Regions from separate parts of the Staphylococcus sp. Z5-21 genome, predicted to be linked through region 1. Evidence: riboswitches for the same ligand, from Rfam matches in the RefSeq annotation. Region 1 holds a riboswitch; each other region holds the start of a gene.
The links. A riboswitch is a leader RNA that binds a small molecule or an ion and turns the genes downstream of it on or off. The one in region 1 is predicted to bind thiamine pyrophosphate.
Positions count from the first base shown of each region.

Region 2: linked by a shared signal. The riboswitch ahead of tenA (thiaminase II) and the one ahead of M1D64_RS00395 (thiamine phosphate synthase) in region 1 are both predicted to bind thiamine pyrophosphate.
Region 3: linked by a shared signal. The riboswitch ahead of M1D64_RS09145 (ECF transporter S component) and the one ahead of M1D64_RS00395 (thiamine phosphate synthase) in region 1 are both predicted to bind thiamine pyrophosphate.
Region 4: linked by a shared signal. The riboswitch ahead of M1D64_RS07800 (3-oxoacyl-ACP reductase) and the one ahead of M1D64_RS00395 (thiamine phosphate synthase) in region 1 are both predicted to bind thiamine pyrophosphate.

Region 1 is NZ_CP096462.1:89,109-92,324, reverse strand. It holds gene xylB (xylulokinase) at 1-1,046, shown strand, start outside; TPP riboswitch at 1,221-1,329, shown strand; gene M1D64_RS00395 (thiamine phosphate synthase) at 1,396-1,983, shown strand; gene thiO (glycine oxidase ThiO) at 1,967-3,082, shown strand; gene thiS (sulfur carrier protein ThiS) at 3,079-3,216, shown strand, end outside.
Region 2 is NZ_CP096462.1:829,185-832,400, reverse strand. It holds gene thiM (hydroxyethylthiazole kinase) at 1-540, opposite strand, end outside; gene thiD (bifunctional hydroxymethylpyrimidine kinase/phosphomethylpyrimidine kinase) at 533-1,354, opposite strand; gene tenA (thiaminase II) at 1,347-2,036, opposite strand; TPP riboswitch at 2,114-2,212, opposite strand; gene M1D64_RS04000 (transglycosylase family protein) at 2,343-3,059, opposite strand.
Region 3 is NZ_CP096462.1:1,829,973-1,833,188, reverse strand. It holds gene M1D64_RS09150 (ABC transporter ATP-binding protein) at 1-1,082, opposite strand, end outside; gene M1D64_RS09145 (ECF transporter S component) at 1,095-1,670, opposite strand; TPP riboswitch at 1,757-1,858, opposite strand; gene graF (glycopeptide resistance-associated protein GraF) at 2,109-2,243, opposite strand; gene auxA (lipoteichoic acid stability factor AuxA) at 2,544-3,216, shown strand, end outside.
Region 4 is NZ_CP096462.1:1,587,637-1,590,852, reverse strand. It holds gene M1D64_RS07805 (LLM class flavin-dependent oxidoreductase) at 1-1,169, opposite strand, end outside; gene M1D64_RS07800 (3-oxoacyl-ACP reductase) at 1,191-1,943, opposite strand; TPP riboswitch at 2,050-2,148, opposite strand; gene rpsP (30S ribosomal protein S16) at 2,362-2,628, shown strand; gene rimM (ribosome maturation factor RimM) at 2,854-3,216, shown strand, end outside.

The sequences.
Region 1 (3,216 bases):
ACGTGTTTTTATTGCCTAAAGACTACGTGCGTTTTAAATTAACAAGCAAATTAAATATGGAGTATTCCGATGCATCTAGTACATTGTTATTAGATAATCAGCAAAAATGTTGGGCTAAAGAGATTGGCCGACAATTCGGTGTTGACCATATTTATCCTGAGCTCGTGACTTCTGATGCCTTTGTAGGCTACGTCACTAAAGACATAGCTAGACAATTAGGCCTAAATCATGATGTTGCAGTATTTGCAGGTGGCGGAGATAATGCATGCGGCGCGCTCGGTTCAGGAGTGGTCGATGAAAATCAAACGCTGTGTAGCATTGGTACTTCTGGCGTTATCTTAACGAGTGAATCTGACAAGCAATACGACTATAAACACAATATGCATTATTTTAATCACGTCGTAAACGATATGTCGTACGTCATGGGCGTCACACTTGCAGCTGGCGATAGTTTGACATGGTTAAAAAATCATATGCTCCCGCATTTAAGCTATGAACAAATTGTTGCACAAGCTGAATCATCCACATTAGGCAGTCATGGTCTATTATTTACACCATACTTATCCGGGGAACGTACTCCGCATGGTGACGCAAGTATTCGAGGGAGTTTTATAGGACTAAAAACGTCGCATCATAGCAGTGATATCGCGCGTTCCGTGATAGAAGGCATTACTTTTTCTTTATATGAATCCATTAACTATCTACGTCACATGGGTAACAATATTGAACATGTGATATCCATTGGTGGTGGCGCAAAAAGTGACTTTTGGTTACAACTCCAAGCCGATATCTTTAATGCTAAAATTAAAAAATTGAAATATGAAGAAGGACCTTGTATGGGCGCAGCCATGCTCGCTGTCTTAGGTTTAGGATGGTATCCGGATGTAGCGCATATGACAAAGCATTTTATAAAATATGAACATAGCTTTGAACCTGATGCCAAAAGACACGAACAATATATGGCTTATTTTGAATTATATAAAGCTGTTTATCAGCAAACACAAGCCATTACAAGTAAATTACTCGAAATATCTGACGTTGATTAACGCTAAAAATATTTTTCTGGAGTGAGCGCCATAGAGTGTTCAACCAGTTAATTCAATATCGTAATATACACATTTGTTTTTAAGTGAAACTTGCAAAAAGGAATAGAATACGTTAGATTGTAGATAATTATTCAGAAAATTAGTGAAACGTATTATTAAAAATTAAATAGTTTGAGAAACCACTGGAAGTGCCTTGTAAAAGGCTGAGACCGAAGTAGTAACTTAGGAATTCCCTGAACCTGATCCAGTTTGTACTGGCGTAGGAAAGTGGCGTTTAGGTATATTACTCGTTATTTCAACGTCATTTTTCCAGCCGGAGAAGTGACGTTTTTTTAATGAGGTGAATTATATGTTTATAGCCATTACTGAATTTGAAAATTTAGATTCAGACGATATTCAACATTACACAACCATAGCATCCGTTATTGATTATTTAATGATACGTACCCCTATGTCACAACAGCAACTGATAGATTGGATGAATCGCTTAATACAGGCAGGGTTTCCGAAAAATAAAATCATTATTCATAGTCATATTATAGTTTTAGAACAATGCCATTTATCAGCAATCCATTTTAGAGAAGCTGACACACGAATAAAGGATTTTAAAAAGTCACACCCTCATATTCAAATCAGTATGTCGACACACCACGAGGAAAGTGTCAAACAAGCACAAGCACTCAATTTAGATTTTATATTGTTTAGTCATATTTTCAGAACAAATTCTAAGCCTAATCAACCACCACGAACAAAGTCAGAAATTGATAAAGCATTACAGTACTCTATACCAACCGTAGCACTTGGGGGTGTGAATGAACAAACCTTGAATGATTTGCCGAAAGGATTTGATGGGATTGCAGGTATAACGCTATTCAGACGAAAAAACAGAGAAACGATGGAATTATTAAGGGAGCGATGGAATGAATACCAAATTTGATGTCATTATTATTGGATCCGGTGTAATAGGTATGTCGATTGCAAGAGAATTAAGTCAAAAAGGCCTGCGGATAGCCATTATAGATCGCAATGTTCGCGGTATGTATGCCTCTTACGCAGCTGGAGGTATGTTAGGTGCACATAATGAATTTACGGAATCTTGTAGTTTATTTCATTTAGCAAGACAATCTCAAGACATGTTTCAATCCCTTAAAGATCGTTTGCTGTCTGAGGTCGGTCTAGATATTGAATATTTGGAAAGCGGCCTAGTTAAAATGGCAAAAAATGAGACAGATAATCCCATTGTGGAACAGCAATTCCAATTTCTACACCAGCACGATTCGAACACGCAATTATTATCTTCCAAGTCCCTTGAAGCCATTACAGACAATAACGTTCAATCTCAAACTTTAACCGCGATGCTGATACCTAAAGATCATCAAGTCAACGCGAATCAATATACCAAAGCCCTATTACTTTCCTTAGCCAAACGCCATATCCAATTGATTGATCATAGTGAAGTTCAAGCAATTACAAAGCAAAATAACGGCTATACAGTCATGACGCAAAAAGACACGTACCGCGCCGAAAAGGTTGTCGTTGCAGCTGGTGCTTGGAGCGGTCAATTATTAAATCAATATTTTTCCCAAAATCCTGTCACGGGTGTCAAAGGTGAAGTACTCTTAGTCGAACACCCCACGTTAAACCTGCAGACCACCCTATTTATGACAAATGGTTGCTATATCGTTCCAAAAAAGAATCACCGTTATTTAATCGGTGCTACGAGCTATGTTGATGATTATTCTATCGGCGTGACGAAACCCGGAAAACATTGGCTGTGCAAACAAGCGCAACACTACGTACCAAACTTAGCAAACAGTAAACTGATTCATCAATGGTCTGGTATCAGACCGACTTCAACAAACGGTCAACCCATTATGGATGAAGTAGACCATCATTTATTCGTTGTTACGGGTCATCATCGCAACGGCATTCTGTTATCACCACTGATTGGTTTAAAAATGAGTGAATGGATTGAAAGTGGACGCAGACCCACTGAATTTGAAGACTTTTCAATTGAAAGGAGCTGTAAAACATGAAATGCGTTATAAACGGTGATTATTTTACTTTTAATCAAGCAGTCAGTATCCAAGCTATTTTACAAGAATTAGAGTTGGATGCCGATAGAGTCATTGTTCAGCATAATGAAAATTTAGTAAAACAAGCAGATTTT
Region 2 (3,216 bases), 740 kb from region 1:
AGCCGATCCATTATTCAGTTGATATATTTGATTGTCTTGAATCACAACATCCTCTTTGCCAGTGATGACTATCGCACTATTTAATCGTTTATGCGCTTCTTTGGCAATTTCTATCGCATTTAAATTATCATCACTGTCCGTTCCTTTCATCTTAGCATCATTATTTATCAACGCTAAAATTTCAGATGCATTCCCTTTTATAACTGCTACATCTACAGTATTCAAAAAAGTTTTACAAAAATCCTTGCGATATTGGGATGCACCAACAGCAACTGGATCAAATACAATTGGCGTGCCTACTTCATTAGCTGTTTTAGCAATTTCTAAAATGTCCTGCTCTCTATCTTTAGTTAAAGTACCAATATTAATGAGCAGTGCATTAGCAGGTGTTAACATATCTATCGCTTCTTCTGGTGCTTGACTCATTGCTGGGCTTGCACCTAAACTTAAAAGTCCGTTTGCCGTAAAGTTCTTTACGACATCGTTTGTGTAACAAATAACGAGTGGATTATTCGTTCTTACATTATTTAAACTATTCATCATCTAGACCTACCTTTTTCATATATGCAAAGTGATTTACAGGTCCTCTACCTTGACCAATTTCTGGCGTATATTTAATGCTTAATGAAATAAATTTTTTAGCTTTTTTCACTGCGTCATAAATCGTTCTACCTTTTGCCAGTTCAGCTGTAATTACTGCTGAAAAAGTACAACCTGTACCATGGGTATGCTGCGTATCATAACGAGGTTCTTCAAACGTATAGACCTCATCTTTAGTAAATAAATAATCTTTAGCAGTTTCTAAATCTTCAGCATGTCCGCCTTTAATAACAACACCCTTACTCCCAATTTCATTAATAAATATGTTGCCTGCTTTATATATCGCTGCCTCATTATCAATCTTTAATCCAGTGATTTCTTCAGCTTCTGGTAAGTTTGGAGTCGCTACTGTTGCATAGGGTAACAATATATTTTGTAAATCTGCTTTCGCGTCATCATCCATCAATGAATCACCACTTTTAGCTAACATAACTGGATCAATAACATATGGTATCTCAGGATATTTCACTAAGTATTCTTGAATTAATTGCATCATTTCCTTTGAAGCAATCATACCAGTTTTAATGGCATGTGGTAATTCGTCATCAAACACACTTGTCAGTTGTTCAGATAACCACTGTGACTCAAGATTGTGAATATGTTGTACACCTTTAGTGTTTTGCGCAACAATGCTTGTAACAGCCGCCATACCATATACGCCACAAGCATGAAAAGATTTCAAATCTGCCATTACACCAGCACCTCCTGTTGGATCAGTACCAGCAATTGTCAATGCAATATTGGGTTTATTCATTTTTCATACCTCCATATGACCATGATTCTTCATTAAATGACATATTAAAAAAGTTTCTTTCATGTACTGTACTTTGTAAAAAGCATTGTTTTATCTCATTTTTTTCTTTTTCGCTACAATGTTTCGTCAATTTATCCATTAAATTATCAAATACAATAACTAATTCATCCATTTCAGTACTATAAAATTCAAACCATTTAGCTAAAATAGAATCTTTATTTAATTCTTTATCCCTTAATGCTTCTTGAGCAATGACTTGATAAACATAAGGACAAGGTGCCATTGCAGCAATTGTATAAGCGGCATTTTCTTTAGCATACGCATTGAAATACATATGTTTAATATAATGATCGCCACTCGGTGGCCAAACTTTCTCTTGTACGATTTCATTATAACTTTCTTGGACATAATCCGCTAAAATTTCATGTGCTTCCACTTCACCATCTACGATAAATTGAATTTGTTCAACCAAAAATCGAACATCATTTAAGTTCTCCATTTTTGGAATTAACAGCGCGTATATATTCGCAAATTCATTTAAATAAGAAGCATCTGCTCTTAAATAGAATTTGGTTGCTTCAATCGGTAAATTCCCATGTAACATACCTTGTATAAACGGATCGTGGTAGATTTGATTAATAATTGGTTTAGCTTCTTTTTTTAACTGTTCTGAAAATAACACAAAAATCCTCCTATAAATAAAAAAACTACATTCCCGACAGAAACGTAGTTAATTAATAGCGAGGATTTATACCCCAACTTTAGATTAAACTACTTTCCTACGTTGGTATTAACCAAATCAGGTTGTAAGGGTCTGAATTTAATCATCTCAGCCAACTGGCTCCCCTAGTAGCGTTTTTATATTTTGTTTAATTAAAAGATAACAAAATACTGACAAATTTGCAAAATAACTGACTATAAAAAAAGCTGAGACCTATATGTCCCAGCTTTAAATATTTATCTTAAGTTCATTACTACACTTAATTTTTTATGCAGTAACCCATTGTGAAGCGCCTTCTGTATCATAAAGTTTTTGCGCTGCAGCGTCTTGTACTGCTTCAGGTGCTTCTGTTGGTGATACACCTTGATATTCAGATGGTGCTACTGAATCCCATGTGCTTTGTAAGAATTGATATTTACCTGCTGCACCTGATGATGGGTTAACAGCTTTAAGGTCGCCGCCTGATTCACGTTGCGCGATTGCTTGTAAATGAGAGTTAACATTTACTGATGAACCTTCTGAAGCTTCACTTGAACTAGATTCATTTGAAGTTGATTCATTTGAGCTTGAAGTAGTTTGTGTAGTTGCTTCTTGTTGTGGTTGTTGTGTTTCTTCAGTTTGTGGTGCAGCTTCTTGTGCTGGTTGTTCAGTTGAAGCTTGCTCAGTTTGTTGTGGTTGTTCAACTTGTTCTGGTTGCTCAGCAGTTTCTTGTGCTGGTGCATTAGTTGAACCTTGTCCATAGCTCCAAGTCCAATATTGACCATCTGATTGGAAACTATAGTCAGTATTATTATAGTTAAAGTTAATGTCGTAAGCACCGTCTTGAACTGGTGCTGCATTTAATGATTCTGAATTACTTTGAGCTTGTTGTGCTAATTGTGCTTTGTCAACGCCTTGTTCTGAAGCGTCTGCTGAATTTCCTGCTGCGAATCCTGTTACGCCAAGTCCAACTGCTAATGTTGATGCTACTACTGTTTTTTTCATTGTAAAAAAGTCCTCCTATAAGGTAATTAAGTTTATTTTTATTTATGATTAATTTGCAAATACAACTATAACATTCAAAAAATCGTTGTAGGTTACAGTGAAATAAAAAAAATCGGCCTTTTTTACAATGAAATTACATTTAATTTATCTTTGAATA
Region 3 (3,216 bases), 880 kb from region 1:
TTAGCTTCATCCGTTGAATTAAATTTGTTTTTGTTTTGTATATGAATTTCGTCGTATACAGAATTTGTTATAAATTGTAATTCGGGATTTTGATACACAAGATACATAGATTTTGCTGCAGATTTAATTTTAGTGTAAATATGATGATTGATGTACATCTGACCTTCATATTTAATTAATTGCATCATTGATTCGAGCAGTGAAGTTTTACCTGAACCATTGGACCCGGTAATGGATATCCATTCTCCCGCATTGACATTTAACTTAGGAATGTTAATGAGTTGCTGCTTTCCACGTTTAATAACTGCATCTTGAATTTGGAAATTAAAATGAGATGAATCAGAATCTGAAAAGTTTAGCGCTTTTGGTGCAGAATGCCAAGCTTTTGGATGCCAAACACCATATTCAGTTAATAGCGCTTCATAATCATTTAAAATTTGAGAAGGTGGGGCATCTGCAATGATAGCACCATCATAATTCATTAAAACGACACGATCGACATGTTGCCATATATGTTCGACTTTGTGTTCTACTATAAGTACAGTTTGGTCTCGCCACAATGATTGAATTTTTTGCCATAAATCAGCAGTTGACTCTACATCTAACATCGCGGTAGGTTCATCTAAAAATAGTGTCGTTGCTTGTTGTAAAATTGTCTCAGCAATCGCAAGTTTTTGTTTCATACCGCCACTTAATTCATTAATATATTGATTTTTGTCCACGTTTAATCCAACTGTCATTAGCGCTTCCTCAATACGATGATCCATTTCTTCCCGAGGAACTTGTTGATTTTCTAGTACAAATGCAAGCTCTTCATAAACTTTAGGCATACAAAATTGAGTATCTGGATCTTGGAATATGACACCACTTGAAGGATCGACTTCTAAAGCATCATATTTTAACGGCAAACCTATCAAGTTTGGCACAATGCCGCTAAGTACGTTTAATAAAGTACTTTTACCTGAGCCAGAAGGACCTAATAATAATACTTTTTCTTTATCTTTTATTTGAATAGACAAATTGTCGAATATTTTTTTTTGACCATTTGGATATTTCAAGCGTAAATTTTTAGTAGCTATCAACATTATTACTCCTTATAGATTGTCATAATCACTCTGGGTTGCTGGTCTGAATAATTTTGTTACACCAGTTTGGTCAAGTGCTTTAACAATATAATAAGATAAGAGACCGGCAACGATAATACCGCTAATTAATCTAAATATGATGTATAAAGCAAGATTCCAACCCGCGACTTCTCCTAGATAACCATAGGCAAAATCTAAAGGTAGTGTTGCAACTGAAGCTAAAAATCCTGCTAGCATTGCAACCATTGCTGAACGTGATTTATATCGAAAAATAGCAAATATAATTTCGCAAGCTAAGCCTTGTAATAATGCATAGACCATCGTTGCAATATCAAAACGACCCATTACAATTGTTTCACCAGCACCTGCAGCAAATTCTGCAAGCACAGCAATACCGGCTTTTGGAATTATGAGATAAGCTACGACTGCTGCCATAAACCAGGCACCATAAGTGAGTTCTTCAAAATGAAGTCCAGTTACCTGTACAGCTTTATAGACAAAATTCCAAACATTATAAATAATGGCGAAAACAACTGCGATAAGCACAGTTACAAGTATTTCGGATAGTTTTAAACCTTTTGACATCATTGTTCCTCCTAATATAAAAAACGCACAACCTTCTAGAAAGTTGCGCGTTTTTATATAGGCATACGGATACCAAAGTTACTCAGTGATATCGCAATACACTTTCCTACGCTAGTTTAATCTAGATCAGGTTCAAAGGGTTTGAGGGTATACCTCATCTCAGTCACAAAACACCCCTAGTGCGAATGATTTATTTAAATTTAATTATAATGTATGACTTTTCGACGTTTATGTCAAGGTTATGCTAAAAAATTGTTGGTTAATAGAGTGATTATTTTAAGGACAAACGTTGTTATTTAAGTTTATTACACGTAATCAAATTATAAAACCATTAAAAAATAGGAGTGGACACAAACCTCATTTTGATAAGATTTGATGTCGCACTCCCATATCGGATTTACATTTATATTGAATTACTATTAATACCAAGTATCTATACTAGTCTAAAGTATCTTGAATATTTTGTTTAGTTTCTTCAGTGTTATCTTTTGCAGATTCTTTTTCTTCTTTTAATTTATCCTCTGCTTTTTTAGCTTTTTCAGCTGCTTCTTTATTTAATTCTTCTTTACTCATAATTAAAGCACTCCTTCATAGTTAAGATTATCTATATTTAGTATGTACCACAATTGAATAAAATATAAACACTTCAATATAATTACAATAGTTTGATATGAGATTAATGTTAATTAATGGATAATCTAAATAATGCATCGATAATGTACTTAATAAGTTAAATTTATAAAATTGTTTAAACATGAATTGTAAGTGGAAATTTGACTATAAGTCATTTTATATCATACTATGGACTTATTTATTAGATAATTAAAGACAAGAACTAAATGTTCATATATAATAACTTTTGAGGTGAATGGTATGTCTTTTTTGAAGAAACACGCTGAGATATTATATAGTTATGTTATAGGCATCGTTTCGCTTTTCACAGGTCTTATCATTTTAATTAATTTACCATTAATTAATAAATTAAATGGTAAAGGTAAAATTGATTTGCACATTCATAATGTATGGGATTTTATAAATGCATTTTTTGGTGAAATAATTAGAGTAATGAGTAATTACATAGGTAATTTCCCGATAATTAGTGCCATCATTATTGCTTTATTTGGTATTGGTGTCATTATGATTGGCTTTACTTTATATAGAACGACAAGATATGACTATGATATTTCAGTATTCTTTTTAGTTATTGGTATTCTTTTTTTCATTATAACACTGATATTGATGACTCAAGTTTATAGCTTTTTTGCTATTATTTTCGTAATACCATTTGCAATTCATATTGGTTATATCGTTTATAAGGACGAGTTAAATACAGAACATAGAAAATATCATTATTTATGGATTATTTTCAGTTATGGGATAAGTTACTTAATAACGCAAATTGTTTTATACGGAAGAATTGAAAGCGATGAAATCATTCCTATTGATATTTTGAGTGTTAACACATTCTTTATTATCATGTGGTTACTTGGACAAATGTCTATTTGGAACTTCTTATTTTTAAGAAGATCACTTCCTTTAACAAAAC
Region 4 (3,216 bases), 1.1 Mb from region 1:
TTAAAACCATCCGCAACACCCGCGTCAAACCAGCGTTCCATTTCATCTACAATATCCTTTGGTGTTCCGATGAGTGTTAAATGCCCACCTCCAGCACTTAAATAACCTAATAACTCACGTAATGTTGGATTTTTATCTTTAATGATTTCTAGCACAGTTTGATAGCGTCCTTTAGGTCCTTTAAAAGATTCGACAGGTGATAATGGTGGTACCGGTTCATCCAAATCCCAGCTATGGCAATTTTGACGAATAAAAAAGGCTAATTGATTTAAAGCGGTATCAACTTCTAAAGATTCATCGAGTTTTTGTTTTTTTGCATAAGCTTCTTCATAAGTTTGTCCGACATATGTAACTAATCCAGGAAATACTTTCAAACTATCTATGGGCTTACCTTCTTGTATCAATTTTTGATTTAATTTGTTCTTGAAAGCGCTAGCTTGATTGAAATTCCAAGCAACAGCATAAACTGCATCAGCATATTTAGTTGCTAATGCGATACCAGGATCGGAGGCGCCCGCTTGCATTGCAATGGGTTTCTCTTGAGGGCTACTTGGGGTTGTTAAAGGTCCACGGACATTGAAATGTTCTCCTTCATGATTAATAGCGTTGATTGCTGATGGATTGATTAACTTATTATCTTCTTTATCGTGTAAAAAGTCATCCACTGACCATGATTCGAGTAAACGATTCATCACTTGTGCAAATTCATCTGCTTTTTTATAGCGTTCCTCGTGTTCAGGTAAATGGTCCATACTATGATTAGCAGCTTCCATATCAGTCATTGACGTTACTAAATTCCAACCAGCACGACCTTGACTCATATGGTCTAGACTGAGTAGTTGTCTAGCAGCTGTGAATGGATTGGAGAATGTACTAGATATCGTAGCAACTAGGCCCACATGTTGTGTAACTTGTGATATTGCTGCTAAATTAACGAGGGGATCAAACCAAAATGCAGGCATATCACTTTTCGAACTAGCTGGAAAAGATTGATTGTCAGCAAAAAATATGGCATCAAATAAGCCTTGTTCTGCAGTTCTTGCTAATGATTGATAATAAGTAATATCACCAATACGCTCAATGCTTGAATGTGGCATACGCCATGCAGCCTGATGATGGCCACAAGCATAGATAAGTACACCGATGTTTAAATGTTGTGCTTGTGTCATTGAATGACTCAGTCCTCCTTATTAGTTCATTGTTAAGCCACCGTCGACTGTAAAATTTTGACCTGTGATGCCATTTGCTTCATCTGATAAGAGATATGCAACCATATTAGCAACATCTTGTGGTGCGGTTACCTTTTTTATTGGAGTGGTTTGAGCAATTAAATCGAATACTTCAGTAGTGGTACTTGCACTTGCATCCGTTGTCTTTAATAAGCCGCCAGAAACGACATTAGATGTGATACCATATTGACCTAATTCTGCAGCTAAATTGCGTGAAAAACCAATCAAACCAGCTTTAGCTGTTGTATATTCATGATAAGGGACGACAGGATTTTGAAATAAATTTGTACCAATTGAAATGATATGGCCATTTTGTCTTTCGATGAATTGAGGTATAACACTTTGACACAAATTAAAAGCAGCTTTCAATGTACCATCAATTTGTTGTTGATAATCCTCCCATGTAAGGTCAACAAATGCTTGTTGTTGAACAGGGTCAAATTTAAAGCCAACAAGTGCATTATTGACTATAGCATCTATGTGACCAAAATATTGCGTAGCTTTCTCAACTAACGCGTCTATTTCATTGCGTTTTGTAACATCTGCTTGGATAGCGATTGATTGATGAGTTCCAATTTCATCTACAAGTTGTTGTGCAGCTTGTCTGCTGTTGTGATAGTTTATGACAACGTTATGTCCTTGTTGCGCCAATGTGTTCACGATTGTCGCACCTAATCCTCGACTGCTACCAGTTACAATTACAGTTTTTTTCATTTTATACACTCCTTATTTTCTATAAAAAAATACACAACGCTCCTGAAAGAAGGTTGTGTATAATGAATATCGACATATGTATCAAAGTACTTCAAAATATTGAAATATGCTAGACTTCACACTTTCCTCCGCTAGTTTAAACTAGATCAGGTTCAAAGGGTTTGAGTCAGACTCATCTCAGTTAGAAACACCCCTAGTGCATTTGTTATGTAATTTAAGTTAAATGTATATTTTTTAGTGAATTATGTCAAGTTAAGGGTGATTAAGGAGATGTGGCTTCCCAAGAATTAAAGTAGAAAAAGAATTTTGCGTAATAATGAAATTGGTAAAGAAGAAACTCTTTACAAATTATTGAATTACTGTTATTATTATTTCTTGTAGAAAATAAAAACTATGAAAACAAAAGGAGCGAATATAAATGGCAGTTAAATTACGTTTAACACGTTTAGGTTCAAAAAGAAATCCATTCTATCGTATCGTAGCAGCTGATGCTCGTGCACCACGTGACGGTCGTAATATCGAACAAATCGGTACTTACAACCCAAACAATGTGAATGCAGCTGAAGTTAAAATCGACGAAGAATTAGCACTTAAATGGTTAAAAAATGGTGCGAAACCAACTGATACAGTTCATAATATCTTATCAAGAGAAGGCATCTTGAAGAAATTTGACGATCAAAAATAGGATTTCGACAAATAAACAAATATATGATTTGTAAGGGTACCTTGAAGGGTACTCTTTTTTTATAGACATTATCGATAATAATATAAGCAAGTTGATATTTTAAAAATGTCATTACATGAATATTGTATTTGTGTCACTGCTTATAACTTCACATGTTATAATAATAAGACAAATCATAGCATACATAATCAATTTTAATAGATAAATAATAGTGGAGGCACGTATATGAAGGTAGAGATAGGTAAAATTGTTAATACACATGGTATTAAAGGAGAAATAAAAGTAAAATCAAATTCAGATTTTACAGAAACACGCTTTCAGCCTGGGGAGCTTGTAATTATTGAACGTAAAAATAAAGAGCCATTAGAATTCACAATTGCTTCTTATCGTATGCATAAAGGTCTTCATATGTTGACATTTGAAGGCATTAATAATATTAATGATATTGAATATTTAAAAGGTGAAACCATTATGCAAGAACGAGATCATGAAGAAATAGAACTCGGTGAACATGAATTTTATTATTCAGATATCATTGGTTGCACTGTATTTGATGACGATGATACACCAATTGGACGCGTTACAGAA